Regions from separate parts of the Paenibacillus sp. FSL H7-0323 genome, predicted to be linked through region 2. Evidence: predicted binding sites of a transcription regulator. Region 2 holds the regulator's gene; the other holds the start of a gene.
The links. Region 2 encodes CtsR, which represses protease genes until heat stress. Its sites were predicted from a motif close to ATGGTCAATAAAGGTCAAACA; they were not measured.

Region 1 (15,861 bases), 780 kb from region 2:
GTCATCGTTAACGTTGTAAACGACAGTTTTCATGTCGCCAGTAGCTGGAGCGGAGATAACTACTTTCTTAGCTCCACCTTTCAAGTGTTTTTCAGCTGCTTCTTTAGTTGTGAAGAAACCTGTGCACTCAAGTACGATATCAACGCCTAGGTCGCCCCATGGCAATTCTTCAGGGTTGCGGTTAGCAAGAACCTTAACTTCTTTACCATTGACTTTGAAGAAGCCATCATGCACTTCAACATCACCTTGGAATTTACCTTGAGTTGTATCATATTTAAGCAAATGAGCAAGCATCTTAGCGTCAGTCAAGTCGTTGATTGCTACCACTTCGATACCTTCTACATTTTGAATACGGCGGAAAGCAAGGCGTCCAATACGTCCAAAACCGTTAATTCCAACTTTTACACTCATTGAATAGTTCCTCCTAGAATTCGTTTTATTTATTCAAAACAGACGGTGAGGTCTGTCATGACAACAATGTTAAGTATGATGCAAGAAGTATGTTATTGCCTGCAATCTAAAAACTACGAAGATAGCTGTAGTTGATTGTCAATTTCCTTGCCTATTTCTACTGCAGCAGCCTCGTCCGTGACGAGAATATTCTCCTGCCCGAAACGCAGCATGGCATGAATGGCTTTGGCCTTGGGTTTGCCTCCTGCAATACCGATGACTTTCTCTGTCCGGATAATATCTTCTAGACGTAGACCCATCGTAAGCATGGTATGGACAACCTGACCCTCTTCATTGAAATAATAGCCAAAAGATTCGGCCACTGCCCCTTCACCCTGGATTTCCGAGACTGTAGCCTCGTCCAGTTTGCGGCGGCGGGTCATTTCAATGGCATCCCCAATCCCATGTACAATAATACGCGAACTACGGATGGTTTGTACAATCTCTCCAATATTAGAGTCAAGTGCCAGCGATTGGTATGCATCCCCGCTAAGCAAATCAGGGACATGCAACAACCGGTAGTTGGCTCCAACCCGCTTTGCCATGGTTGAGGCAATCGTGTTGGCTTGAATCTCCATACTCTCTCCTAATCCTCCACGCGCCGGAACAAACCAAGCGTTCTTATAGGAAAGGGACAACGGCGGTGCCAGTTGATCAGCCATATCGGCAAGCGTCGATCCACCTGTGACGGCAACTGTATCATCTGCGCGAAGTATACTCAGCAGCGCTTTCGCACCCGCTCGGCCAAGCTCTCGTTTGGTGAACGGCGATGACTCACAATCACCCGGTACTACAATAACTTTATCCAGACCATACGTTGCTCGAATTTTCTCTTCCAGCTCATCCAGACCAAATAGGCTCTTAACAACCGGCTCTAGCAAATCAAGCAGTCTACGTCCAGCAGCGCTAATGCGCATGCCAACACTCTCGATCTCAATAAGCCCTTGCGATTTCAGAAGATCCGTCTCGGCACGCAGTACCCGCTCAGTCATATCTAGCGAAGCGGCTAGCGTTCTGCGCCCAATAATATCGGACAGCATGATCTGATGAAGAATCGTGTACCGTCTCTTAAGGGTTTCCATGAGATCAGGCAGAAGCTGCTTTTGGATATCTAATAAATTACGCATACTTTCACTCCTGCAACTTCGTCTTCCTCTATTCCCTTGTTCATGGTCTCAAAACGTCCCGGGTAAACTTTTTAAGTCCCACCCATATTCTAACCAAATATTGCTCGAAGCGCAAGTCTTCCGAGAGTAGAATTCTCAAGCGCTTGTCTTCTTATACATTAATAAGGTCAGAAAAAGATATAGCGCCCGATGCCTGTCCCTAGAGCGCTTGTCCAGTATTAATATTACATTGCAATTGTGTAAAAATTGTATTATAATCATTTTTGTTGCGCCCGTGGTCCAATGGATATGACGTAGGCCTCCGAAGCCTGAGATCCAAGTTCGATTCTTGGCGGGCGCGCCATTAATTTCATTTTTGCACATAATTTAGTAGTGCCTATACTACTACTTAACCAAAGAGCCGCTTGTCGGCTCTTTTTTTTGAATATAAGTTTGACTTTCTTTGACTTTTTGTTTGAATTTGTTTATCATGTGGGTAATACGGCAAGAGTAAAAATGAATACATTTGAAGAACCAATATCAAGGAGGTTTTCCACGTGAGTTATATTCCTATGGTAGTAGAACAGAGCAACCGCGGCGAGCGCGCTTATGACATCTATTCCCGCCTGCTGAAGGACCGCATCATTTTCCTTGGAACGGAGGTTAATGACGTGGTAGCCAATTCTATCATCGCACAAATGCTGTTCTTGGCTGCCGAAGATCCTGACAAGGACATTCACCTTTACGTGAATAGCCCAGGCGGTTCCATTACTGCAGGTATGGCTATTTTTGATACAATGCAGTACATTAAACCAGACGTTTCCACCATCTGTGTGGGTATGGCAGCTTCCATGGGAGCTTTCCTGCTAAACGCTGGCGCCAAAGGCAAACGTTTCGCACTGCCTAACAGCGAGATCATGATCCACCAGCCTCTGGGTGGTGCTCAAGGTCAAGCAACGGACATTGAAATCCGTGCCCGCCGCATCCTCAAATTGCGCGATAAGCTGAACCGTATTCTAGCAGAACGTACGGGCCAACCTCTAGAACGTATTGAGAAGGATACAGATCGCGACTACTTCATGACTGCTGCAGACGCGGCTGAATACGGTATCGTAGATAAAGTAATCGAGAAGACATTGCCTAGCGGTGTGTAAGCTATAAAGTAAAAATATAAAGAGGCTGTGCTCTATCCGTTATGGTTAGAGCACAGCCTCTTTATATTTTATAGAAGACCTAAATCCAATTAAGCCAGCCCGCCATAACCTAGCGCATCCAGCTTCTCGGCAATTACGCGATAACCCCGGCCATTCGGATGCAAATGATCAATGGATAACAGCCCTCTCTCATTTCCTGCGAACTCACTGTAAATCGAAGCAAATCCACATACTCGGCTGCTGTACTGTGCTGCGTATTGATTAAACTGCCTGACCCACTCTGTCGCACCAACCACCTGAGGATAGGGGTTATATAATCCCACAATTCTAATGATAAAAGGTCTACGCGTCCTCGCCTTCAATTGTATAAGGATATTCATAATTGCAGAGAAATTTTGTTTGCATTCCTGAAGCGATCTGCGCAGTTCTGCGGATAAGTTGCCTTGCTGTCTTGCTGCTGATTTGGCCGCGTGAATCAAATCATTACCACCGATAGACACAGTGATGATATCGGCTTCTCGAACGGCTTCACGCATCATGGAATTTCCGCGCAGCCTCTGCTCCAGCTCTGAAGTAGTCATTCCGTTCACGCCTAAATTCGTAGAGGCTACAGTAGTCCGCAGTCTCCCTTCTGCCATTCTACGGTACACCGGAACAAAACCGTTACCTGGCAGAGCACCAAATCCAGTCGTCAAGGAATCGCCAATTGCAGTATATTGGTAGCCCATAGCTCTCCCCCGTTCATAAACTAGTTACTCCCTTTAGCATATGAACAAGAGACAACTCTGGTAAGGGGGAGATGTCTTGTGCCGACATTAGCGGAGACGAAGAGTTTCCATTTATTTCATGCCAGCAAACGGGCTACTGCCATCCGGCAAAAGCTCTTTGAAACTAAAAGTATACTCAGGGAAGCCTGCAGCATACGCTGTGTACTCATATAATTGGAAGAACAGAACAACCTTGTCGTCCTTCAGATAGAAATATTTCTCCGTATTCAATCCGTTGAATCCTCCCAAATAACTATCCTCTGCCTTCAGTAGCTTGCTCAGCTTTGCATTCAGCTGTTTTTTGTAGTTTGGATTAGCTCCAAACAGGTCGCCCAACAGTAGACGCTTACCATCCTTAAGCGAGAAGGTGAAGGCTTCACGGTTAGTCATTCCATGGGCGCCGCCCGTATCACTATACTGATGCATCACTATGCTGATCACACCATTCTGATTGTAGGTCACTACATAACCTGAATCATAGGTGTATTTGGGCTCTGCTCCATCTCGATCGGAGATATCCTGTTCTGCACCCGCCGCGAATTTCATAACACTTTCCTTCAAAGTATTATTAATAGCTTGTTGCGCACTGGAGTTGCCCAATCCACTGATCTTCGGATAATCAAGCTGAATAAAAGCTTCTGCCCGATCTTTAGCATAAGTTTCCGTGGTTACCGTCAGCGCGTTCTGCGGTCTGTTCACCACATTCAGCATACTGGCGGCCCGACTCCAATCTACCTTATAACCCATATAATCATTTAACAATCCTGATGGAACATAGAGGCGATTATTAATTAACTTCCCTTCATACTCTCGAATGAAATAGTTGTTCACCCACACAGAAGTACCGTAGCTGGATAACATCAACTTGGCCTTGGCCGATCCTTTTCCAATCATGTACGCATTTTCCTTCTTATCATACACAAGCGGTAATCCCAACACATCTCGCATAAAAGTTAGGGGAATCCAGGCCAGTCCTTCCTTCAAAATACCTTCCTGCAACGAATTTATCCCGTTTGCCTTTAAAACGATACGCGAATCAATAGCTATATTCTCCGTTTTACTAGCTGCTGCATAACCCGTTTCGCTGGGCAGCAGACCTCCACCAAACAATAAACCTGCTGACATCAGACCTATGCCCCATTTGCGTGCTGATTCTTTTGAAATAATATTCATCATCTTATTTTTCCTCTCCTTTCCAATTTATTAAACAGAATCGTAGAGAACTTACACAAAAAAAGAGGCGCCCCCCACTATTACTAGTGGAAGACACCTCTCCTCTCTGCATTCACCTTGTTCTGATACTATTTCAATTCATACATTACGCTCAGCTGAGTTGTAACTTTAACTACTCCGGGTTGCACGGATGTGCTTGCACCAGCATCTGCTGCAGCCATATTCATTTTTAGATTCTGTTCAAAATAAACCGGAGTGATATCGCCATCATTTTGGCTGACCGTGATCACTTGACCCAAGCTGCGTTTAGCTGCCTTAGCAATAGCCCCTGCTTTAACATCTGCATTCGCCATCGCTTTTTCAATCACCTGAGCTTCAAATGCAGAAGTATCTTCCACAGAAAAACGTGCATTTCCGATATTATTCGCCCCTGCCGCAGATGCAGCGTCCAGCAATTCACCAACCTTGGTCAGATCTCTATAAGACACTAACAGCGTATGATTGGCGTTGTACCCCTTCACTTGCTGTCCTTCTTTTTCGCTGTAACTATAATTGGGTTGCACATAAAACTGCGTGCTTTGAATATCTTTATCTGCAATTTTCCAAGTATTCTTCAGTAAAGTCATAATCTTCTGAATTTTAGCGGCATTGGTCTTCTGCGCTTCTTGCGCAGTTGTGGCCGTAGTATCCACACCGATGGACAAGTATACGATATCCGGCTTGAGGGACAATTCGCCTTTACCTACTACACTAACGACATTTTTCTGCACTTCATCTGCGTAAGCCTTTGCAGGACCTTGGAAAACACCACTCATGCTGATCCCTCCAATTAACAAACTCCCTACGATCATCACTGAACCAATTTTCTTCAATAAACCTTTCATATTTGCCAGCCCCTTTCATTTCTTGTGATTTGTTATTATCCTCTAGACGAGTCTTTTTGGTAAATGTTGCACGTTCTCCATCTATTTTTTGGTATTAAAAAAAGCCCCGAAGGGCTTTTGGTCATGCGATAAATAAAGTCTTCCTAGCAGAAACGATGTTGTCTTCCTATTATTGGTTCTCAAGCTCTTCTTTGCTGACCAGACTTGTCAAAGCGTTTACAGCTTGATCGGCATCCGCACCGTCCGCGCTAATGTAAATCTCCGTGCCGGAACTGATAGCGAGGCTCATAATCCCCATAATACTTTTAGCATTTACTTTTTTATCATCTTTTTCCACGAAAATCTCCGACGAAAACTTGTTAGCTTCTTGCACAAACAATGCTGCCGGTCGGGCATGAAGCCCTGTCTTCAACCGAACAACTACCGGGTGCTTTGTCATGAAACGCTTACCCCCTAATTGAGTTCTCCCCAAAAGTTTCACATTAATTTTATATTATTATATCATTATAACGTAAACCACACTAGAAAAAAAGTAATTAGCCGCCTCGAACCTTGTCCGCCAGCTCATCAATCTTACGAAGCCGATGATTTACTCCCGACTTACTGACTGTACCTTTGAGCATTTCACCAACCTCCTTGAGGTTGATATCTGGATGCGCCATTCGAATTTCTGCTACTTCACGCAGTTTATCCGGCAAATTCTCCAGTCCCATTTCTCGCTGCAACAGCTTGATATTTTCAATCTGCCGCACCGCAGCACTTATTGTTTTGTTGAGATTTGCGGTCTCGCAGTTCACGATCCGATTCACGGAATTACGCATATCGCGCATAATTCTTACATCCTCAAATTTGAACAGCGCCTGATGCGCTCCAATCAAACTTAAGAATTCAATAATCTTCTCGCCTTCTTTAATGTAAAGAATGAACCCTTTTTTACGTTCAATACAGCGTGCGTTTAGGTGGAATTCCCCAGCCAGATCCACTAATGCTTTACAATGTTCCTCATACATCGAGGAAATCTCCAAATGGTAGGAGGAGCCTTCCGGATTATTAACCGATCCGCCAGCCAGAAAGGCACCGCGTAAATAAGCACGCTTGCAGCAGTTATTCCCAACAATCTCATCATCAATACCATCGGTAAAAATAAATCCTTCCGACACAATTCTAAGATCCTTTAGGATCTCTTGTACACGGTTTGGGATTCTGACGATATAGACGTTATTTTTCTTCAAACGCATTTTTTTACGCACGAGTAGCTCAATATGGACCTGGTAATATTTCTTAAGTAAAGAATATACCCGCCTTGCAATCGCGGCGTTCTCCGTCGAAATGTCGAGAATAACCTTTTTGCTTGAAAGCTGCACAGATCCATTCATACGGATAAGCGCTGACATTTCCGCCTTCTCGCAGCAGGGTTCACTCTCCACCATCGTCAGCTCTTTTTTGGTAAGGGCCGCAAAAGACAAGGGTCTCACCTCTTTCTTGATAAGTACTTCGTTCTCATCTATAAGTTATACCCTAGGGTTTCTGTTTATCCAATCCTGCACAAGCTGATAAATGTGATGACTAAGCTTATCGGTATCATGTCTCAAATAAGTTCGGAATAAAACCAGTTTATCGGCTATAACCTTGTATCCATTGCCATCCAGCGCTTCTTTATCAAGCTGCACCGGGCGCGCGCCCTTTTCGGCGTACTTCGTCTGGACCTGTTCCGGAATCTCACCGTCATTAACAATAACATAATCGAATAAATCGATCCCGATATGATCATATACAGCTTGAAGATGATCGCTGACGGTATAGTTATCCGTTTCACCCGGCTGAGTCATTACGTTGCAGACGAAAATTTTGATAGCATTCGAAGATACAACCGCTTCTGCCAGTTTCGGAACAAGCAGGTTGGGAAGAATGCTCGTATACAGACTGCCAGGACCCAGCAGGATCGCATCTGCATTCCGAATCGCCTCAAGCGCTTCGGGCAACGGTTCTACATCTGGCGGCTCCAAGGACACTCGTCTGATGATCCCGCCAGCTTCAGGGATTTTGGACTCCCCCGTGATAATCGTGCCGTCCGACATTTCTGCATGCAGGATTACAGCCTCACCGGCCGCAGGCAATACCCGGCCGCGAACAGCGAATAATCGACTGAGCTCCCGTACAGCTGTAACGAAATCGCCGGATATATCCGTGAGCGCAGCAAGAATCAAGTTGCCGAGACTATGACCAGCTAGTCCCTCACCCGTGTTGAAACGGTATCTCATAATCTCTGCCATGAGCGGCTCAACATCAGCCATAGCTGTCAATACGTTGCGGATGTCCCCAGGAGGAGGCATTTGCAGTTCACTGCGCAAAATACCTGAGCTTCCCCCATCATCGGCAACGGTAACAATAGCAGTAATATCTAATGGCTTCTCTTTTAAACCACGAAGCATAACAGATAACCCCGTGCCACCGCCCATAACGACGATACGTGGACGCTGTCTTTGTTCTTCAGCCACTATGACCCCTTCTCTCTAGTGCCGATCACGCTCGGAATCCCGATGACTAACGGTTACGGATTCCGTCTCGCTAACGCCCAGCATTTTACCCAAATACTCAGATATGGCTACGGAACGGTGTTTACCTCCCGTACAGCCAATGCCAATGATAATCTGGGACTTACCTTCCTTGCGATATTGCGGAATTAGAAAATGAAGCATATCGAGCAGTTTGGTCAGGAACACCTGTGTTTCAGGCCACTTCATTACATAATCGTAGACTTCACTGTCCTGGCCGGTTTTAGGCCGCAGATGGTCCACATAATGTGGGTTAGGTAAGAAGCGGACATCAAAGACAAGATCTGCATCAATAGGGATACCGTACTTAAATCCGAAGGATGTAATATTGACGGAAAGCGTACTTTTTCCTAGATGCGAAAACCGTGAAACGATCTTCTCCTTAAGCTGCACGGGCTTCATACTGCTGGTATCTAAACATAACGTAGCTGAATTTTTCAATTCTTCAAGCATTTTACGTTCTAGCTTGATACCATCAAGCGGCAGCCCCTTAGGTGCTAATGGATGATGACGTCGACTTTCCTTGTAACGCTGAACAAGTACTGAATCTGTAGCATCCAAAAACAAGATCTCACAGCCAATGGTTGACTCATCCTTGATATAGGCAAGAGACTCAGACAAAGCAGTGAAGAATTCTCGACCACGCAGGTCAATTACAAGGGCTACCTTGGCAATCTTACCCTTTGACTGTTCAATTAGCTCTGCGAACTTGGGAATCAGCACCGGTGGTAAATTATCGACACAGAAGAACCCTAGGTCTTCCAGACTCTGTACAGCAATTGTCTTCCCCGCACCTGACATTCCCGTAATAATAATCAGGGTGGCTCCAGCCGTTGGGGTATTGTCCAATTCGGTCATAAAAGCGTCCCCTCCCTAGATTTAGTATATGAATACTTCCCGTCTTTTAAGAACGCAGCAAAAGGCCGGCAGCCCCAACAATACCTGCGTCATTGCCAAGCTCAGCTGGAATAATCGAAACACCAGTTTGAAGCGGAGCCGGTGTCAATTTCGCAAACACACGACGAACCTCGTCAAATAGAATATCTCCAGCCTTAGACACACCGCCGCCAACGATAAATACTTCAGGGTTAAGCACAGCCGCAACAGAAGCCATGGATTTACCCAGATAGTACGCTGCACGATTCACTATACGGATAGCTACTTCATCGCCAGCCTTAGCCGCATCAAAGACTTCTTTCGCAGCAATCTTCTCTACCATAGAGAGGGAAGTACGATCGCCACGAGCTACTGCATCATTAGCCATGCGGATAATACCTGTAGCGGAGGAAACGGTTTCCAGACAGCCCATGTTGCCACAGCCGCATTGAATAGCTTCCAGATCCGGCACTACTGTGATATGACCAAGCTCACCAGCTAATCCCGCAAAGCCTTGATAAATCTTTCCATTAATAATGATTCCGCCACCGACACCTGTTCCAAGCGTATAGCAGACACAGTTATCAACGCCACGTCCCGCACCGCTCCAAGCTTCGCCCAGTGCAGCCACATTCGCATCATTGTCTATTTTGACAGGCTTGTTCCAACGATCTTCCAAAATGGAACGGATCGGCACATCTCTAAATCCTATGTTAGGCGCAAGGATGATGATTCCTTCACGAATATTTGTGAACCCGGCTACACCCGCTCCTACACCTGCAAGCTGATCCCAAGAGTACGGGGAATCCTCCACAATTTGGCGTACATACTTCTCGATATTATCGATAACAGTATCGACACCCTCTGCAGTTCCTGTAGGTCCCTCATAAGTATGTAGCAGGGTACCTTCAGCATTACAGATTCCAACCTTAATTGCAGTTCCACCCAAATCCACGCCAACGTAGATATTCTCAGACATGTAACAAGCCACCTTTTTTTATACTAAAATAGTTAATCCTAAGTACCAACTATAATAGAAGCCCTCTCTGTGGTCAAGGAAAGACAACACACCCGGGAATTCCTTATTTTAAGAGTATACTCTATTATATTCTAAAAAGACCCCCTTACGCCTAAGTAAGAGAGTCTTGTACCTATATTATTATCTGGAAAATAACCCACCGCACCGATTTATTCTGATAAAATGCGCTTTTGGCCCTCTAATGCTCGGATTGGAGCGATATTCTGTGTGAACTCTAGCGTGCCCATATATTGGCCTGACTCGTCTCGTACAGCGAAGTAACGGATGTAGATAAACTTATCCTTGATATTGATCCAGAAGTCTTCAGCATCCTTACGGCCTGCCTTAAAGTCTTCCAAAAGCTTCTCTACCACATGAACACTTTGCGGGGGATGACAGTTCTGTACTGTACGGCCGATAACCGCTTTAGTTCGGGCAAAGATACGTTCCTTCCCGTGTGAAAAATATCGGACAACATCATTCTCATCAATGAAGGTTAGATCTACAGGAAGATGGTTGAGTACGGTCTCCAGCTGATGCAGTGACAACAACCCTGTCTCAAAACGGATGAACCCGCCTTGCGGCGTAGCTCCTTCTGTTTCTTCCAGCACTGCGCCGTCCGGCTCAGCGGCCCGCTCAGGGATCCACTCCTGCTCCGGTGCGGTTAGGCAGAACCCGATCTCATCACTCTCCCGGGCGATTTTGACCCATTCATCTTCCGTCAGTTTGTCCAGGGCCATAGGCAATAGAATATTTTCTTCCTTAAAGATCATTTCATTAACTTCCTTGATGATCTCCTCAAGCTGAACGCCTATTTCTGCTGCGTTTCCGCTATAAGTGCTGAGCGCTGCTTTTGCCTCTTTAATCATACGGCGGATATTATCATCCACTCCCCACATTACCTTGGTTGGGCCATAAATGCCGTATTTTTCGAGGTATGGGAACAGCAGATTTTCTTTTCGGCTATAGTGTTTATCAAGATCCAGCAGCAAGCTAAGATCCTCCAACAATTTGAAGATTTGTTCCTCACTATCATTCTTTTGAAACTTTGTTGCGTGCAGATCCATGCGGAAGTTAACAAGTTTTTCGATCTCACGATTCTCCAATTTGAAGGTGTGTACTGGATGGCCTGGCTGCTCCTCGGGCTGGGACGAGCGGTGAATTTGCTCAATAGAGCCTTTAAAGATGGCTGTATGCACCGAACAAAGACGTTGGACCTCGGATACCGGAATTCCTTCTTCGGTCATTAATGAATGCTCCATCGCGGAAATCTCCGCTACGGTAACATCACCCACAGCTTCGGCGAATCGCGCCTTAACCTCTTCTACACTTTTCCCTGCATGCAGCTCTTTAATAATCTCCTTAAGCATAGCCTGGCGACGAGTCTGTTCCGGCACATCAACTTCACGGTTGTTAATCAGTTCGCTCATATTAACACTCCTTTATTAAATAATCCCGAAACCATGACGTTCAAAAGTTTGCTTCACGTGCTCGAGATCCATTTTTTTCAGCTTAATTCCTTTGGATAAGGTCATGAAACGGCCAGCAGTCTGCAGCATGCCAGGCTTGGCAATATCCTTAAAGCCCAGCTCTACCATAATCTCGATGACCTCCGGATGCCGTGATACCATCTCGAATATAGATTCATCCAAACTCAGCACTTTTTCCATCTGACTCTTCTCCTTTATGTGAGAACTATTCTCAATAAAAGATTAGCACAGGCCGTACAGGACCATTGTGATTGCAATCACTAATTCAAAAGAAAGCAATTATCGTTCTTTTTAAGACGGATTATGTATGCTGTGAACCTAAAAAAACTGCCCCCTACGCTTAAAAAGCATAAGAGACAGCCTGATTTGTCATTAATTAATGATTTATTATAGCGTTACTCCTGTTTTGAATATGGAGATCTCACGGAAATTATTCTTTTCATTATTAACCCATTCACCGCTGGCCACCGCAATAATATAGTTTATGAAGCTGCGCAGGACCTCATCTGGAGAACCATCTTCCACCAACACACCTGCATTAAAATCGATCCAATGACGTTTGCCTTCATACAATGGGGTATTGGTAGATACCTTCATCGTAGGCACGAATGTACCAAATGGTGTTCCCCGCCCGGTCGTAAAGATCACCAATTGGCAGCCAGCAGCAGCCAGTGCAGAGGAAGCCACAAGATCATTGCCAGGTGCGTTAAGGAGATTTAAGCCTTTATTAGTGATAAGCTCCCCGTACTTGAGGACATCCATAACTGTAGCGTTCCCCGATTTTTGAGTACAACCCAATGATTTATCCTCAAGCGTAGTAATTCCTCCAGCTTTATTCCCTGGAGAAGGATTTTCATATACCGGCTGTTTATAGTCCATAAAATACTGCTTAAAGTCATTAATGAGATCGACAATTTTGTTGAAAATAGTTTCGTCCGCAGCACGTTCCATTAGAATTTTTTCGGCACCAAACATTTCAGGCACTTCTGTCAGTACAGTGGTCCCGCCTTGAGCAGCCATATAATCAGACAGACGTCCAAGGAGCGGATTCGCAGTAATACCGGATAACCCGTCGGAGCCTCCACATTTCAGACCGATCTTCAGCTCGGAGAGTGATACCTCTTCCCGTTGATCACCTTGTACATTATTGTAGATTTCCTTCAGCAGCTTCACGCCTTCTTCAATCTCATTCCCAACCTCCTGGGAGACAAGGAAACGCACACGATCCTCATCATAGCTGCCCAGCATGTCTTTAAAAATATGCAAATTGTTATTCTCACAGCCCAATCCGAGCACAAGCACGCCGCCCGCATTCGGGTGTTTAACCGCGTTAGCCAGAATCGTACGTGTATTGTCATGATCATCGCCCAGCTGGGAGCAACCGTAGTTATGCTTAAGCACGAGCACGTTATCGAAAGGTGCGATATCTCCAACCTCTGCTTTGAAAATATTGATGATCTGCTCCGCCACTCCATTCACACAACCAACAGTAGGGACGATCCACAGCTCATTGCGGATACCTACAGATCCATCAAAGCGGCGATACCCCTTAAAGGTCAAATTCTCCGCTGCAAAAGGATTCGGCGTCAGCTTCTGCTCAAAGGTATATTCCTCTACCCCTGTTAGGTTTGTCTTAGTGTTATGGGTATGCACCCACTGCCCCGGCGCGATAGACGCTATAGCATGACCAATGGGGTAACCATATTTCAATACGTTTTCACCTTCGCTAATGCTGGATAGTGCAATTTTATGGCCTCTAGCGATATCTTCAGTAATTTTAATCTCTTTTGAACCAATCACAATGGTGTCGCCTGCTTTATAGTCTTTTAGTGCAACAGCGACATTATCAGCCTCATTAATCTGCAATACTTCTTTCATCGTCTTGATCATATCATTGTCACCTCCAGGGTATTAGTTGTGTGCCGGTCTCTTCACGAACGCTTTTAAGGCTTGCTTCATGCCATTTTTCTCAATCGCAATCAGTCCTTCTGTCACCTTGTCAGTAAGTCCAGACACTTCATTCAGGTCACAGCCCCAGCGATTGGTTGCGGCAAGTACTTCGACGGCCAGTGCGCGCAGCCCGGTGTCTGTGCCATCCCATCCTCCCCATAAGGAGGCGAACCATTCCAAAATATCCGCATCATCAGCCAGTTGAATGTTTTCTTCCCCTCTGCGTCCTCTATAGAAGGCAATTAATGCGCTCAATGAGAAGACAAGCTTTTCAGGCAATTGTCCTTTGGCCTCTACATATTGCAGTAAAGAAGGCAGATCTCTTGTCTTAAACTTCGATATAGAATTAAGGGAAATGCTCATCAAGTAATGCTGCACATAAGGGTTCAGGAATCTTTCTAATACCGCGTCTGCAAAAGAATTCAATTCCTCTGCCGGCAGATCCAGCGTTGGAATAATCTCATCATAGATTAAGGACTTCACGTACGCCCCAACCTCTTCGTGCTCAATGGCTTCAGCAACCGTATCAATACCGTACAAATACGCTACTGGTGTCATAGCTGTATGAGCTCCGTTTAAAATCCTCACTTTACGAGTCCGATAAGGGGCCATATCATCCACCACCAGCACATTAAGACCTGCTAGTTCAGCCGGAAACTCCTTTTTAATCCACTGTGGTCCTTCAATCACCCAAAGATGGAATTGCTCGCCGACAACGACCAGCTTATCCTCATAACCCAGCTCTTCTGTAATCTCGGCAATGCTGTCTCTTGGATAACCGGGAACAATGCGGTCCACCAGACTGCAGCAGAAGGTATTAGCTTCATTCAACCAGTTCACAAAACCTTCTCCAAGATTCCACAGCTCAGCATATTTCAAAATAACCTTTTTGAGCTCATCACCATTCCGGTCAATCAGCTCGCATGGAATGATGATAAAACCTTTAGAAGCATCCCCATTAAAAGTTTGATAACGTTTGTACAATAAGGCCGTCAGCTTGCCTGGGAAACTACTCTGCGGCGTATCGGTTAACTTGTCGCCAGCTTCAAAAGCAATTCCCGCTTCAGTAGTATTAGACACGATAAAGCGCAGCTCAGGGTTCTCAGCCAGCTTCATATACTCCTCATGCTGTGAATAGGGATTAAGCGTCCGCGTAATACAATTAATTACCTCGTGTTCTTTTACAGCCGCTCCGTCTTTAATGCCTTGCAGATAAAGGGTATACAGCCCATCCTGATCATTCAGCATTTCTGCCAGTCCGTTAGCCAATGGCTGTACAACAACCACTCCACCATTGAAATCCGTTTTTTGATTCATGGTATGAATCTGCCAATCTACAAAGGCGCGCATGAAATTGCCTTCGCCAAATTGTAGAACCTTCTCAGGATACTGCTTGTAAGCTGTCCAATTATCACTATTTAATCTTTTCATATTAACGCCTCCTAATAGTAAATGCACACGATAAACTTGTTAAATAAACTATATAAAATCATATTTATATTACTAATCAATTAAATAGATGCACACGTGAAAATTTTAGATAGCAACCCTTTACGAAGGTAAAGGATTAGGCTGCTATGCGCAGCCTCTACTTCTGCAACTTCCTGACTGATTCTCTGGCAATAAGCTCTGTCTCGATCGAGATCCGCCCGTCTTTTTCTGAGGGTTCCTTGACCAAGCTTAACAGCTGGCGAGCGCCTTGCTCACTAATCTTCTCAATAGGACGTTTGACCGTGGTGAGTGAAGGATTGGCAAAAAGTGAAAACCCAATGTCGTCAAAACCAACAACAGAGATATCATTTGGCACCTGCAGCCCTCGCTCAAACACGCCTTTCATAGCCCCGATCGCCATATCATCATTGGAGCAAAATACAGCAGTCGGTGGCTTCTCGAGATCCAGCAGCTTGCCCATCGCCTCATATCCACTTTGCATATCATAACTACCGCTTATCATGTAGTCATTACGAACAGGGATATTATGGTCAATCAAAGCTTTTATAAAGCCATCTCTGCGTTCCTGTGTGGATTTAAAGCCCTCGACACCTTCAATAATTGCAATGTCTTGATGCCCGTTTTCGATCAGGTATTTGCCTGCATTATAAGCACCTTCCCGGTCGTTCGAGATGATGTTGATAATGGAACGGTCATCAATTTCCCGGTTCAGCACAACGATTGGAATGCCTTGCTGGACAACATGGTAAATGAATTTATTATCTGCTTCACTCTGGCTCATTAGAATAATTCCATCAAAACGTTTGCGATGAATAGAGGAGTAATCCGCATAATCGTCGATCCCACGGATGAACAGATTGTACTCTACATCTATGACCCTATTTACACCACGAATCGTATCAGAGAAGAAACCAGAAGTTGTGCCGTTGGCAATACTCGTGAAGAACAGACCAATGGTATAGGATCGCTGCATCACAAGGCTTTTG
Region 2 (15,861 bases):
CGGGTCAGCTCTATGATGAGCTTAATGTACATGACTCTGCGGATCTGTATGAACTGAACTTTGAGCAGCTTGTACAGCTGAACCGTTTTGGTGAGAAAAAAGCACAGAATTTGCTGCAAGCTTTAGAAGATAGCAAAGGTAGAGATCTTGCTTCATTTCTCTTTGCGTTAGGGATCCCTAACACAGGTAAGGCAACGACGAAGATGTTGGCTGATCATTTCCGCGATCTGGATGCTGTGATGCAGGCCAAAGCCGAGGAGCTCGCTGAGTTACCAGACATTGGTGGGATTGTCGCCGAGAGCATTGTCAGCTTCTTCGCAGACCCAGTTGTAGTAGCTAATGTTTCCCGCTTGCGGACGTTGGGTGTGGAAGCAAAGGCTCCTGAGGCGCCACGTCCTGTTAGTACCGATTCCTTCTTTAGTGGCAAAACGGTCGTATTGACCGGTTCCTTGCAAAAGCTTACCCGAGATGAAGCAGCTGAACGTCTGGAAGCACTCGGAGCAAAGGTGTCGGGAAGTGTGTCCAAGAAGACGGATTTAGTTATCGCTGGTGAAAAAGCTGGCAGTAAGCTGGCCAAAGCCCAGCAGTTAGGCATTCAAGTCATTGAGGATGAAGATGAGCTAATTCGCTTGTTGGATATGTAAGTAACAAACTATATTCGATTCCAAAAGGTTCCCGGTTCCATTTCGTTTAAGTACGAGAGGAGCAGGGGCCTTTTTTGCGTGGATTACAACTAAACGTTTCTTTTTTAGAAAAAAATTCGGTTGATCTGCTAATATATAGGCTATAGATATTTATTACTATATTTGAAAGGAAACCCTTCCTGTGAAGAGAGAAACGATATTGTTAGTAGACGATGAGAAGGAAATTGTAGAACTGTTAACGATTTATCTCTGTAATGAAGGCTATAGACTGCTAAAGGCTTATGATGGAATGGAAGCGCTGGAATGTCTGCAGAAAGAGGAAGTTGATCTAATTATTCTTGATGTCATGATGCCTAAAATGGACGGGCTAGCTGCATGTATGAAGATCCGTGAAGAGCGGAAAATGCCAATTATCATACTATCAGCCAAAAATACAGATATGGACAAGATCTCCGGCCTGAGCCTCGGGGCAGATGACTACGTGGGCAAGCCGTTTAATCCTTTGGAGATTGTGGCACGAGTAAAATCACAGTTGCGCCGTTATCACGGATTTAATAAGGATAGTAATACGTTGGGAAACGACAGCAAACTAAGCTTTGAGGATCTGACTATAGATACGTCTAAGCATGAGGTGTATGTAGACCAGCAGAAGATTAAACTGACTCCGCGGGAATTCTCTATTCTAGAGCTTTTAGCGAGACACCAAGGTCAAGTGCTTAGCTTGGAGCAAATTTACAATAAGGTATGGAATGAACCCTTTTTAGATGGCGGTAACACAGTGATGGTACATATTCGTAATCTCCGAGACAAAATCGAAATCGATTCGAAACGCCCACGTTATATACAAACCGTCTGGGGAGTTGGCTATAAATTAGACGGACCTTCCTGAAAGGATTAGGTGAGGCTTCTTGAATTCTAAATATATAACGACGATTCGCTGGAAGTTTATGTTTGCTTTTTTGCTGAGTGTGCTTTCGGGCGCTTTGCTGCTCATGGCAGGGTACCAACTCGTCAACTTTATGATCTATCTAAATCCGGCTTCAGAGTCGGCTCCCTATTCACGCATACTGCGCTGGATTATTAATCATATTGGCTCTATGCCACTAATGACAGCAGCGGGTATTATCAGCTTTTTATTATTCTTTTTTATCTACACTCGTAAAGTTGTGCTGTATCTGGAAGAGATCACAAAAGGGATTCGAGAAATTACAAGCTCCGGGATGTCCCATAGAATTGAAGTCAGAACCACGGATGAGCTGGGCGTGCTGGCTGAGAATATTAATGAAATGGCTGAGCGTTTGCAGCACTCCATAGAGGAGGAACGTAAAGCTGTAAATGCGAAAAATGACTTGATCACAGGTGTTTCCCATGATTTACGCACCCCGCTTACCTCTGTCTTGGGCTTTCTGGAATACATCGAACAAGATCGATGTCAGGAAGAAGCGGAAATCCGGTATTACGTGGATATAGCCTACAACAAATCCCTGGTGCTGCGTAAACTGATCGATGATCTTTTTGAATACACACGTGTAAATAGTGGAGAGTACCCTTTGGTTATGCAGAGATTGGATTTGAAGGCCTTCATACGGCAGCTGGCGGAGGAGTCAGTTCCTGAACTAACAAAGGCGGATATGATCTATGAAATCGAGGACGTTGCTGATGAGTTATGGATAGAGGCTTCGCCTAAAGAATTAGTACGTGCTTATGAAAATTTGATTACTAACGCGATCCGTTACGGCAGAAGCGGCGGAAAATTGGAGATAGGTTTCAGTAAAAAGGAAAATGATGCTGTGGTCCGAATTAGCAACTTCGGAGAGAGAATTGCGGAAAGTGATATCCCTTTTATTTTTGAACGATTCTATCGGGCAGAAAAGTCGCGTTCACAGCATACAGGCGGCTCAGGGCTTGGACTTGCGATTGCCAAAAGTATCATCGAACGCCACAATGGCGTTATTTATGTAGAAAGTACATCTCTTCGCACGGATTTTATTACCCGTTTCCCATTCTTCATAGAATCTTAAGAAAACTATGGCGGGTTCTTAAGATTTGGAAGTTATCCTTGTGGCACAAGGAGGGAACTACCATGCCAAAACTTCGGACGGTTCGTATCAGCTATTTATATATTTTTATGGGTTGCGCTCTTTTGAGTGCTGCCTTTCTTTTTGTTGTCCAGCGGGCTGTCGATTTGCTGTATTCTCATTATTCGGGTCAACCAGGAGCCTTTTTTGTCCGGCTTATTCATTGGGTTATTAATCATATGGGTCAAACCCCTAGTGCCATCCTTCTATTTATTCTAGTCTTCGGTGGGCTGTATGTTCTTCGTTCACAGAAAATGGCTGATGATTTGCGCTCGCTAGTGGTGGGAACCTCGGAGCTGGCAGATAAAGGAGTCGCCCAGAACATCAAGGTTCTCTCTGGAGGAGAAATAGGTGAAATTGCTGCTAACCTCAATCGAATGCAAAGAATAGAAGTTCCAGATAGAGGTGCAAGCTCAAAGCGGATAGAGGACACACCAGCAGTAGCTTTATTAATAAGGACTAGGGCGATACTTCGCACTCTCCGTGAGGTTGAAGAGGATGGGGCGGAAGTACATGCACTTCTTGCAGCAGCGAATGATGAAGTGCGGAGTATGGAGCGGTTCCTGGAGAACCTGATTATCGAATCATGAGCAGATGGAATGCACGCACCCGGATATTGCGAGTAGGGTACCTATTATTTGATGTGAGTGTTATTAGTACGGTATTGGTGCTTTTGATTTTGTTTTATGTATACCAGTATGGGGGGATTGTACTTAACCGGCATGAGGATAGGCTGCAATTGCCAGAATCAAGCCTCATCACAGCTTCAGATGGAACAGTTATACGAATGACTCCGCTACCGAGCTCGGGTTATAGGCTTACAGCAGAGCTTGAGGAGATGCCGGCTTTATTAATAGATACCTTTTTAACAGTAGAAGACCGCCGTTTTTATAGCCATCAAGGGGTCGATTATAAAGGGATATCACGCGCTTTCTTAAAAAATATCTTGGACATGAGTTTATCAGAAGGTGGCAGTAGTATTACTCAACAGCTTGCTCGCAATCTTTATTTGAACAGAGATAAGAATATGCTGCGTAAGTTAAATGAAACCTCTATTGCTTTTGCCTTGGAGCAGCGACTGACGAAACGTGAGATTTTGCAGCTGTACCTCAATCAGATTTATATGGGGCGGGGACAATATGGAGTAAAAGCAGCAGCGAAGCGTTACTTCGGTGTGTCTGATCTGAAAAAATTGGAGATCTGGCAAATAGCCACTCTGGCGGGAATCCCTAAAGGACCCTCTATTTATAACCCAGTAGACAATAGTGCATTATCCAAAACGAGAAGAAATCTAGTGCTAAAGATGATGTTCAATCAGCGACTAATCACGTATGAGCAAATGCAGGAAGCTATGAATAAACAATATCAGCCTCCAGCTGCGGTCGAAAATGGGGTTGCCGGAGTGTACTATGTGGATGCCGCCCTTAAGGAAGCGGCTCAGATCACAGGGAAATCCGTAGAGGAGCTTCGTACAGGCGGCTACACTATAGTTACAGGTTTGAACATCAAAGCACAGCAGGCACTTGAGCAGGCCGTTCTCAAAGAGGCTTCATTTCCACCTGACGGAAAAGATCAGCAGGTAGAAGCAGCTATGACCATAATGGATCATCGTACAGGAGAAGTAGTGGCATTGATTGGTGGGCGAGATCAAAACGAGGGCAATTTGAACAGAGCTATTATTGATGCACGTCAGCCGGGTTCCAGCTTTAAGCCGATCATTGATTATGGACCTGCACTGGAGAGCGGGAAATTCAACCCGAATAGTATGCTGTCCGACCGTAAAGTTGCTTATGGCAGCTACAAGCCTGAGAACTTGAACGGTATATACCAAGGTCAGGTCACAATGAACACAGCTTTGCAAAAATCCATCAATGCACCAGCCGTATGGGTATTGAAGCAGGTTGGAATCTCTTCTGCGCGGCAATTTGCCGCCAAATTAGGAATTGTACTGACGGAGGAGGACAATCATTTATCAATAGCTTTGGGGGGGCTTCATAATGGGGTTTCTCCACTAAAAATGGCCCAGGCCTACAGTGTCTTTGCTAGTGGAGGGAAATTTAATGCGGCTCATATGGTGCGCTCCATAACGGATTCAAAAGGGAAGGTCTTGTATACTCATCCCTCTGAATCACGTCAGGTAATCTTGCCGCGTACCGCAGAAGCGATGACGGCTATGTTACGCAATGTTGTTAATGAAGGAACAGGGAAAAAAGCGCAGATGAACAGACCAGTAGCGGGAAAGACCGGTACGACCCAATTGGACTTGGCTGGCGTGAGCAAGAAAGCTAATCGGGATCTTTGGTTTGTAGGCTATACTTCGGAGTGGACAGCTGCGGTATGGATGGGTTTTGATCGTACGAATCAGGATAATTACATGACTGAAGGCAGCGGGAAGGCTGCCGCTCTATTTTCTACAGTAATGAGTAAAGCCTTAAGTGATCATTGAGAAGTTATTGCGCCGCCCATTCTTCTAATTTCTCATCTCTAGGAAGCAGCAAGGCAAGAAACCCAAGCAGCGGGAGGAAGCCGCAAGCGATGAACACTTTAGCAATCCCGATACTATCAATGAGGTTGCCGAGGACTAATGAGCCGATCCCGCCGAGTCCAAAAGCAAGTCCCGTGATCAGACCTGAAACTGTGCCAATGTTGCCCGGATATAGCATTTGAGCATAAATGACGGTAACAGAGAAGCTGGACAGAAGGATGAAACCGCCAATCAGCAGCAATACAGCCGCCCATAATGGACCTACAAAGGGTAGAGCAAGTGCAAAGGGAACGGTTCCTACCATTGATAGTAAGATGAGATTACGCCGTCCAAAACGGTCAGCCAGCGGACCTCCAAAAAATGTGCCCACTGCGCCAGCAGCCAAATACATAAAAATATAGATTTGGGCTTTATCCAGCGTCATTTGATATTTGTCCATTAGATAGAAGGCGTAGTAACTGCCGATAGAAGCGCCATACCAAGACCTAACAAAGACTAGGAATACAAGAATAATCGTTGCTGTTCGTATGCTTTTTCGGCGGGCGGGGTCGATTGCCCGTGCTGTTGATTTTTTATGAAAGGTATAACCGGCATCTAGCATTTCTCTATACCAGCGAGCTACATAGGTCTGAACAGCGATTCCGGCAGCCGCGACGATCGTGAAGCCTAGGGCACCAATCTGGCCAAAGGGGATGAACACCCATTTCGTAAGCATTGGACCCAGGGACTGTCCAGCATTGCCGCCCACTTGAAAAATAGATTGCGACAATCCCTTTCGCTGACCTGCGGCCATATGAGCAACACGCATACCCTCTGGGTGGAAGGTGGCTGAACCGAATCCGATCAGGATAACCGAGAATAAGACCAGAAAATAGCTATTGGCATAAGCCAATAGAAGTACACCTAAAAATGTGCTGCACATACCCAGTGGTAATAATATAGGACGGGGTTTACGGTCTGCAGCATATCCAATGACGGGTTGGATTACTGATGACGTCATATTTAAAGCGAATGAGATCCATCCAATCTGGGCGAAAGAGAGCAGTAGATTATCTTTGAGAATAGGGAAGATTGCTGGAATGACTGCCTGTATAGAATCATTAAATAAATGAACAAAACTGACAGCTAACAAAATTTTATAAATCGTTGCCTGCTGCAGATTACGCTGCTCCTTGTCCTTGCTGTCTACCTTGGACGCAGCGTCTGTAGGTTTGGTCTTCATTTTGACTCCTCTCTGTACTGATAGTTAAAAGGTAAGATTGGCGAATACGATAAATTCTATTTAGCCACAAATAATGGATGAATGGTATCAATTTGTGTTGTATCGAAGTTATTTATACGAATGATTTTTTTATTTCAAAAAAAGCTTGCAAACTCAATGACAGCATGGTATATTATCTCTTGTGCTTACGACGCATCGCACATACGAAACACAAGCGATGAAGAAATAAGTTGACAATATAGAAACAAACATGATATACTCTAATTCCTGTGCAAGAGACATTGAATGTCGAAATGCTAGGAGCAAGTTCTTTGAAAACTGAACAAATGGAACACGTTAATTTTTAAAAAGATTCAATTAATGAATCGTCAGTTTCAAAATGAGCATATCGCTCTTTTCAATACTAATTGGAGAGTTTGATCCTGGCTCAGGACGAACGCTGGCGGCGTGCCTAATACATGCAAGTCGAGCGGAGTTATTTTGGAAGCTTGCTTTCAAAATAACTTAGCGGCGGACGGGTGAGTAACACGTAGGCAACCTGCCCTTCAGACTGGGATAACTACCGGAAACGGTAGCTAATACCGGATAATTTCTTTTTTCTCCTGAGAGAAGAATGAAAGACGGAGCAATCTGTCACTGAGGGATGGGCCTGCGGCGCATTAGCTAGTTGGTGGGGTAACGGCCCACCAAGGCGACGATGCGTAGCCGACCTGAGAGGGTGAACGGCCACACTGGGACTGAGACACGGCCCAGACTCCTACGGGAGGCAGCAGTAGGGAATCTTCCGCAATGGGCGAAAGCCTGACGGAGCAACGCCGCGTGAGTGATGAAGGTTTTCGGATCGTAAAGCTCTGTTGCCAGGGAAGAACGTCCGGTAGAGTAACTGCTACCGGAGTGACGGTACCTGAGAAGAAAGCCCCGGCTAACTACGTGCCAGCAGCCGCGGTAATACGTAGGGGGCAAGCGTTGTCCGGAATTATTGGGCGTAAAGCGCGCGCAGGCGGCTATTTAAGTCTGGTGTTTAAACCTTGGGCTCAACCTGAGGTCGCACTGGAAACTGGGTGGCTTGAGTACAGAAGAGGAAAGTGGAATTCCACGTGTAGCGGTGAAATGCGTAGATATGTGGAGGAACACCAGTGGCGAAGGCGACTTTCTGGGCTGTAACTGACGCTGAGGCGCGAAAGCGTGGGGAGCAAACAGGATTAGATACCCTGGTAGTCCACGCCGTAAACGATGAGTGCTAGGTGTTAGGGGTTTCGATACCCTTGGTGCCGAAGTTAACACAGTAAGCACTCCGCCTGGGGAGTACGGTCGCAAGACTGAAACTCAAAGGAATTGACGGGGACCCGCACAAGCAGTGGAGTATGTGGTTTAATTCGAAGCAACGCGAAGAACCTTACCAGGTCTTGACATCCCTCTGAATCTGCTAGAGATAGCGGCGGCCTTCGGGACAGAGGAGACAGGTGGTGCATGGTTGTCGTCAGCTCGTGTCGTGAGATGTTGGGTTAAGTCCCGCAACGAGCGCAACCCTTAACTTTAGTTGCCAGCAGGTAATGCTGGGCACTCTAGAGTGACTGCCGGTGACAAACCGGAGGAAGGTGGGGATGACGTCAAATCATCATGCCCCTTATGACCTGGGCTACACACGTACTACAATGGCCGGTACAACGGGAAGCGAAGCCGCGAGGTGGAGCCAATCCCATCAAAGCCGGTCTCAGTTCGGATTGCAGGCTGCAACTCGCCTGCATGAAGTCGGAATTGCTAGTAATCGCGGATCAGCATGCCGCGGTGAATACGTTCCCGGGTCTTGTACACACCGCCCGTCACACCACGAGAGTTTACAACACCCGAAGTCGGTGGGGTAACCCGCAAGGGAGCCAGCCGCCGAAGGTGGGGTAGATGATTGGGGTGAAGTCGTAACAAGGTAGCCGTATCGGAAGGTGCGGCTGGATCACCTCCTTTCTATGGAGAATCGTTCTCTGCAATGAGAACATTCAAATCGGAAGTTTAACTTCCACAACCAATTAACGTGTATCCATTTGTTCGGTTTTGATGGAATTTGCGGGGCCATAGCTCAGCTGGGAGAGCGCCTGCCTTGCAAGCAGGAGGTCAGCGGTTCGATCCCGCTTGGCTCCACCAACAAACTTCATCTATTTGTTATGTCTATACACTTGATCCTTGAAAACTGGATACCGAAACGAATTTGCGTTTTAGAACATCTTTTAGCAACTTGTGCAAACAAGTAAATGTTATTAGTGAGATGATTCCAAAGAAAATGTCATCGTATGATATTTTCCTGCGGAAGAATCAAGGTTAAGCTAATAAGAGCACACGGAGGATGCCTAGGCGCCAGGAGCCGACGAAGGACGTGGCGAACAACGAAACTGCCTCGGGGAGCTGTAAGCAAGCTTTGATCCGGGGGTGTCCGAATGGGGAAACCCAGCTGTGGTAATTCGCAGTTACTCATTTCTGAATACATAGGAAATGTAGAGGCAGACCAGGGGAACTGAAACATCTAAGTACCCTGAGGAAGAGAAAACAATAGTGATTCCGTCAGTAGCGGCGAGCGAACGCGGAACAGCCTAAACCTAAGAGCTTGCTCTTAGGGGTTGTGGGACGTCTCACATGGAGTTACAAAGGAATATGGTAGGTGAAGAGGTCTGGAAAGGCCCGCGATAGAGGTAAAAGCCCTGTAACCTAAACTGTGTTCTCTCCGAGACGGATCCCGAGTAGTGCGGGGCACGTGAAACCCCGTATGAATCCAGCAGGACCATCTGCTAAGGCTAAATACTACCTGGCGACCGATAGTGAAACAGTACCGTGAGGGAAAGGTGAAAAGCACCCCGGAAGGGGAGTGAAATAGAACCTGAAACCGTGTGCTTACAAAAAGTCAGAGCCCGATCTATGGGTGATGGCGTGCCTTTTGTAGAATGAACCGGCGAGTTACGTTTAACATGCAAGGTTAAGCCGAGAAGGTGGAGCCGCAGCGAAAGCGAGTCTGAATAGGGCGAATTAGTATGTGGACGTAGACCCGAAACCGTGTGATCTACCCCTGTCCAGGGTGAAGGTGCGGTAACACGCACTGGAGGCCCGAACCCACGTACGTTGAAAAGTGCGGGGATGAGGTGGGGGTAGCGGAGAAATTCCAATCGAACTCGGAGATAGCTGGTTCTCCCCGAAATAGCTTTAGGGCTAGCCTCGGTATAAGAGTAGTGGAGGTAGAGCACTGATTGGGTGCGGGGTCCGCAAGGATTACCAAGCTCAGTCAAACTCCGAATGCCATATACTTATTGCCGGGAGTCAGACAGTGAGTGCTAAGATCCATTGTCAAAAGGGAAACAGCCCAGACCATCAGCTAAGGTCCCCAAGTGTGTGTTAAGTGGGAAAGGATGTGGAGTTGCACAGACAACCAGGATGTTGGCTTAGAAGCAGCCACCATTGAAAGAGTGCGTAATAGCTCACTGGTCGAGTGACTCTGCGCCGAAAATGTAACGGGGCTAAACACACCACCGAAGCTATGGCTAGATACTATGTATCTGGGGTAGGGGAGCGTTGTGTAGGGGTTGAAGGTGTACTGAAAAGAGCGCTGGACACTACACAAGTGAGAATGCCGGTATGAGTAACGAAAAGATCAGTGAGAATCTGATCCGCCGAAAGCCCAAGGTTTCCTGAGGAAGGCTCGTCCGCTCAGGGTAAGTCGGGACCTAAGGCGAGGCCGAAAGGCGTAGTCGAAGGACAACAGTTTGAAATTACTGTACCACCGTAATCCGCTATGAGCGATGGGGTGACGCAGGAGGGTAGTGACGCGGACTGATGGATGTCCGTCTAAGCAGTGAGGCTGATGTGTAGGCAAATCCGCACATCAATAAGGCTGGGCTGTGATGGGGAGCGAAAATTATAGTAGCGAAGGTCATGATCTCACACTGCCAAGAAAAGCCTCTAGCCAGGAGAAGGTGCCCGTACCGCAAACCGACACAGGTAGGCGAGAAGAGAATTCTAAGGCGCGCGGAAGAACTCTCGTTAAGGAACTCGGCAAAATGACCCCGTAACTTCGGGAGAAGGGGTGCCCCGGTAGTGTGAATAGCACGAGGGGGCCGCAGTGAAAAGGCCCAAGCGACTGTTTAGCAAAAACACAGGTCTGTGCGAAGCCGCAAGGCGAAGTATACGGGCTGACGCCTGCCCGGTGCTGGAAGGTTAAGGGGAGTGGTTAGGGGTAACCCGAAGCTATGAACCGAAGCCCCAGTAAACGGCGGCCGTAACTATAACGGTCCTAAGGTAGCGAAATTCCTTGTCAGGTAAATTCTGACCCGCACGAATGGCGTAACGACTTGGGCGCTGTCTCAACGAGAGATCCGGTGAAATTTTAATACCTGTGAAGATGCAGGTTACCCGCGACAAGACGGAAAGACCCCATGGAGCTTTACTGCAGCTTGATATTGAATTTGGGTACGATCTGTACAGGATAGGTGGGAGCCGTAGAAATCGGAGCGCAAGCTTCGGTGGAGGCGCCGTTGGGATACCACCCTGATCGTATCTAGGTTCTAACCTAGTACCCTTACCGGGTACGGGGACCGTGTCAGGCGGGCAGTTTGACTGGGGCGGTCGCCTCCTAAAGAGTAACGGAGGCGTTCCAAGGTTCCCTCAGAATGGTTGGAAATCATTCGCAGAGTGCAAAGGCATAAGGGAGCTTGACTGCGAGACCTACAAGTCGAGCAGGGACGAAAGTCGGACTTAGTGATCCGGTGGTACCGCATGGAAGGGCCATCGCTCAACGGATAAAAGCTACCCTGGGGATAACAGGCTTATCTCCCCCAAGAGTCCACATCGACGGGGAGGTTTGGCACCTCGATGTCGGCTCATCGCATCCTGGGGCTGAAGTAGGTCCCAAGGGTTGGGCTGTTCGCCCATTAAAGCGGTACGCGAGCTGGGTTCAGAACGTCGTGAGACAGTTCGGTCCCTATCTGTCGTGGGCGCAGGAAATTTGAGAGGAGCTGTCCTTAGTACGAGAGGACCGGGATGGACGTACCGCTGGTGCACCAGTTGTTCCGCCAGGAGCATGGCTGGGTAGCTACGTACGGACGGGATAAGCGCTGAAAGCATCTAAGCGTGAAGCCCCCCTCAAGATGAGATTTCCCAATTAGTAAGACCCCTTGAAGACGACGAGGTAGATAGGTTGGAGGTGGAAGTGCAGCAATGCATGGAGCTGACCAATACTAATCGGTCGAGGGCTTATCCTATACGTAGAATGCAGATTCGTTTCGGATTCAGTTTTCAGGCATCAAGCCTGTAACACGCTTAGAAATTCATTCTCACTTCTGGTGAAGAACCGAATTTCACGCGGCAGCGTCTGTTTCACAGACGCATGTTTGGTGGCGATAGCGGAGGGGTTCCACGCGTACCCATCCCGAACACGACCGTTAAGCCCTCCAGCGCCGATGGTACTTGGACCGAAGGGTCCTGGGAGAGTAGGACGTTGCCAAGCACAAATAGACCACTGTTGATAACTCGACAGTGGCTTTTTTGCGTCTATTATAGATTGTGGAAAACTTGTGGATAATTCATTGGAATTTGCAGAAAACTTACGCACATGTGGATAGATGATTAAAAGGCAAAAAATCACCAAATGGTGTGGATTAAGTACATATTTATGTAGATCTGTCAACAGAAAACCTAAGTAATACACGGGTTGCTGTGGATATAGTCATATTTATGTGGATAGAGGGATTAATAAGTGGATAATTATTTTAACTTGAATAGAACAAGATTACAAGACTATTTTTAAAACTGCCTAAGGCTGTGGATAACTGAAAAAAGTTCGAAAAATATCCTTATAATTCGCACACAATACACTCTCTTGTTATACTAACCATAAAAGTAAATTCATAAATGATGAGGTGAGTTTTGTGGATATCAGACAGTTGCACTCAGAAGAGTTTGATCTAAGCATGGATTTATCTGAATATGCTTTTCAATACAAGCTGCCTAGTGAGAAAAGGGCGAATGCTAAGGAAAGATTTAAAGCAGAACGCGTATGGGGTGCTTTTGAAGAAGGTACTTTGGAAGCTAAACTTACTCTTCTTCCGTTCGAAGTGTACATACAAGGTAGATTAGTACCTATGGGAGGGCTCGCAGGGGTAGCGACATGGCCAGAGAATCGCAGACAGGGGCATGTGGCAAAGCTCCTGGCGCATACGCTGCAAACGATGAATGAGGCGGGGCAGACATTATCTTTTCTGCATCCGTTCTTGATCCCCTTTTATCGCAAATTTGGTTGGGAAGTTTATTGTGAATATAAGAAATACTCCATTCCTGTTGCCAAGTTTCCCAAGAAGGTTGAAGTTGAGGGCAAGGTAAGACGTGGTGTTATAGATATCGAAGTATTGGACAACTTATACAATCGTTTTGCAGTTAGATATAACGGAACACTTAAGCGTGATTTGGACTGGTGGGAAAACTCTGTTCTGGATGATGAAGGTCAGACTGCGGTATTTTATTCACAGCTTGGGGAACCTGAAGGATACGTACTATATAAGATAGAAAATAGAGAGCTGGTCATTGATGAATTTGTGTTTTTGAACGAACAGGCCCGGCAGGGGCTGTGGACATTTCTTGCGAATCACGATTCGATGGTGACCGGTGCATCGCTAAAACTGGTGCCATCCGATGATATGTTACCCTTTTTGCTGCCTGATCCGCGTATAGAGCAGGAGAATTATCCTTATTTTATGGCGCGTATTGTTAATGCTAAAGCATTCGTGGAGAGTTATTCTTTTAAGCGTCACAACAGTCAGAAGAAACAGGTTATCTATATTGAAGATAAATATGCCCCATGGAATGACGGGTTGTGGGAATGGACTGTCTCCGAAAAGGGAGCAGCAGCTTTCTTGCGTATAGAGGGTGAACGGGATGCAGCTGACTTAAGCTGTGAGATTGGTACGCTGACGATTCTAATGTTTGGATATAAACGCCCGGCAGAGCTGGCTCGTTATGGACGTGTGACTGGTAATCCGAGGGCTCTGGAATGGCTCGAAGAAATCATACCGCAAGCTGAAACTGCACTTTTTGATCATTTTTAGAAAATAATTAGGCTCTCCCCTTCGAAAGATGCTGGGAGAGTTCTTTATTTCCGAATACATTCGCTGAAAAAAGTGAAAAATAAGAGAATCCTCTTGGAATTAGCACAGAATATGTTATAATATTAAAAAGTCAAAGAAAGTCAAAGTCAACGCACCTGATGACATACAGTGCGATCCTCTGAATTTGTGAAGTTTTCTTCAGACTTATATGAATGAAGTTCACTAATAAATGTCATTAAGGATGCGGGCCGTAAGCGATATTATGAAGCTTTAAAGAGCACTGGAGGATGAGTGATGCGCAATATCTCTGATATTATTGAACAATATCTGAAGAATATTTTGCATGAAAGTCCCGAAGGTACGGTGGAAATCCAGCGAAATGACCTGGCGGACCAGTTCTCATGCGTACCGTCACAGATCAATTATGTTATTAGTACACGCTTTACACTGGAAAAAGGCTATGTGGTGGAAAGTAAGCGTGGTGGCGGGGGATATATTCGTATTCAACGTTTTGAATTGCCGCCCAACGTGGCACTGCATGCCCATTTAAACCATACTATAGGTGGCGGGATAGATCAGAACGCTGCCGAAGGGTTGATTTATCAACTGGAGGAAGCTGGTTTTCTAAGCAAGCGTGAGGCGTGTCTTATGCGCGCTGCTGTTTCTCGGGATTGCCTAACGGTTAAGATTCCATATCGGGATGAGATTCGGGCCAAGATTATGAAGGCGATGTTAATCTCTTTGTTAGGCAAATAATTGTCAATCATAAGGGAGGGGCTTTCGCTTATGCAATGTCAGGAATGTGGCGTCAAGCCAGCAACACTCCATTTCACCAAGATCGTGAATGGAGAGAAGACAGAATTTCATATCTGCGAGAGCTGTGCGCGGGAGAAGGGTGAACTGATCCCGGGAACTGCTGGAGGATTCTCCATTCACAGCTTGCTGTCCGGTCTGCTTGATCTTGAAGGGGCCGGTAAGGAAAAGACGGCTGCTACGAAGACTACGCAGAGTCTGCAATGTGAGAATTGTGGAATGACGTACTCGCAGTTTAGCAAATTGGGTCGTTTTGGCTGCAGCTCCTGTTATAAATATTTTAACAGTGCACTGGACCCGCTCTTTAAACGGGTGCATGGCAGCACTTCGCATGTAGGCAAGATTCCTAAACGTGCTGGAGCACAAATTGTGTTCAAGCGGCAAATTGATGAATTGAAGCTGGAATTACAGCAAAGTATCGCACAGGAGGAATTCGAAACTGCGGCAGAGCTGCGGGATCAAATTCGCCAACTTGAAAAAGAAATGGCACAAGAGTAAAGTCTTTGATATATAGGGGGGATATGACATGTCAAGTCTCCGATTTACTGAACAAGCGCTTAGTGATTGGATGCGCTCGGGAGGCAGTCACTCCGAGATTGTAATTAGCAGCCGTATGCGTATTGCACGTAATTTAGAGCATCTTCCATTCCCTATGCTTGCTTCCTTAGAGCAATCGGAAGAAGTATTAGAGCTGCTGGCCCCTGTGTTTCATGGGGAAACTGCTGCCGAATTCGGATCTTTTCAACTAATAAAGCTTGCTGAAGTGAATGAACTGGATAAAAAGGTATTGGTCGAGAAACATCTCATCAGTCCTAATCTGGCTAATGATTCACGTGGCGCAGCTGTGATATTAAATGAAGATGAGTCGGTTAGCATCATGATTAACGAAGAAGACCATCTGCGGATCCAATGTCTGTTCCCGGGTCTTCAGGTAAGAGAAGCATGGGAACGTGCGACAGCCATCGATGATATCTTCGAATCGGCTGTGAATTACGCTTTTGATGATAAAAGAGGATACTTGACCAGTTGTCCCACCAATGTGGGTACAGGGCTGCGTGCCTCAGTAATGCTGCATTTGCCAGCACTAGTAATGACCCAACAGATCAATCGCATATTGTCAGCAGTGAACCAAGTGGGATTGACTGTAAGAGGAATTTATGGTGAGGGCAGCGAAGCAGTAGGGAACATCTTTCAAATTTCCAATCAGATTACTCTCGGTCAAACAGAAAGTGAAATCATCGAGAACCTTCACAGTGTAGTCACCCAGATTATAGAGCATGAACGAAATGCCCGTGAAAGGCTGCTTGTAGATTCCGCTTTAAGAATTACAGACCGAGTGAAAAGATCTTATGGGATTTTGTGTTATGCAGCTCTAATGGAGCTTAAAGAATCCGCACAACGGCTGTCTGATGTGAGACTTGGGGTTGACCTTGGCATACTGGAAGGCCCTTCGATTTCCGTGCTTAATGAGCTTAACGTTAAGACACAGCCAGGATTTCTGCAAAAAATGTTCGGTGACGAGATGAACGCCACTGAACGGGAT

Region 1: a site for CtsR is predicted at 2,007-2,027, ahead of clpP (ATP-dependent Clp endopeptidase proteolytic subunit ClpP). Genes of this name have one in related genera too.

The regions. Positions count from the first base shown of each region.
Region 1 covers NZ_JBBODB010000001.1:5,053,857-5,069,717, reverse strand. The annotation lists gene gap (type I glyceraldehyde-3-phosphate dehydrogenase) at 1-411, opposite strand, end outside; gene MHH89_RS22960 (sugar-binding transcriptional regulator) at 525-1,577, opposite strand; tRNA gene MHH89_RS22955 (tRNA-Arg) at 1,846-1,920, shown strand; gene clpP (ATP-dependent Clp endopeptidase proteolytic subunit ClpP) at 2,114-2,710, shown strand; gene MHH89_RS22945 (GDSL-type esterase/lipase family protein) at 2,800-3,438, opposite strand; gene MHH89_RS22940 (PdaC/SigV domain-containing protein) at 3,550-4,653, opposite strand; gene MHH89_RS22935 (SIMPL domain-containing protein) at 4,779-5,534, opposite strand; gene MHH89_RS22930 (HPr family phosphocarrier protein) at 5,704-5,973, opposite strand; gene whiA (DNA-binding protein WhiA) at 6,071-7,000, opposite strand; gene MHH89_RS22920 (gluconeogenesis factor YvcK family protein) at 7,046-7,993, opposite strand; gene rapZ (RNase adapter RapZ) at 8,048-8,947, opposite strand; gene MHH89_RS22910 (ROK family glucokinase) at 8,994-9,944, opposite strand; gene MHH89_RS22905 (DUF438 domain-containing protein) at 10,154-11,413, opposite strand; gene MHH89_RS22900 (DUF1858 domain-containing protein) at 11,429-11,653, opposite strand; gene MHH89_RS22895 (UxaA family hydrolase) at 11,861-13,351, opposite strand; gene MHH89_RS22890 (tagaturonate reductase) at 13,385-14,854, opposite strand; gene MHH89_RS22885 (LacI family DNA-binding transcriptional regulator) at 15,012-15,861, opposite strand, start outside.
Region 2 covers NZ_JBBODB010000001.1:4,276,628-4,292,488, reverse strand. The annotation lists gene ligA (NAD-dependent DNA ligase LigA) at 1-644, shown strand, start outside; gene MHH89_RS19570 (response regulator transcription factor) at 826-1,533, shown strand; gene MHH89_RS19565 (sensor histidine kinase) at 1,553-2,665, shown strand; gene MHH89_RS19560 (hypothetical protein) at 2,728-3,312, shown strand; gene MHH89_RS19555 (transglycosylase domain-containing protein) at 3,366-5,168, shown strand; gene MHH89_RS19550 (MFS transporter) at 5,173-6,429, opposite strand; rRNA gene MHH89_RS19545 (16S ribosomal RNA) at 6,834-8,391, shown strand; tRNA gene MHH89_RS19540 (tRNA-Ala) at 8,493-8,568, shown strand; rRNA gene MHH89_RS19535 (23S ribosomal RNA) at 8,741-11,666, shown strand; rRNA gene rrf (5S ribosomal RNA) at 11,795-11,911, shown strand; gene MHH89_RS19525 (GNAT family N-acetyltransferase) at 12,333-13,505, shown strand; gene MHH89_RS19520 (CtsR family transcriptional regulator) at 13,800-14,261, shown strand; gene MHH89_RS19515 (UvrB/UvrC motif-containing protein) at 14,292-14,816, shown strand; gene MHH89_RS19510 (protein arginine kinase) at 14,845-15,861, shown strand, end outside.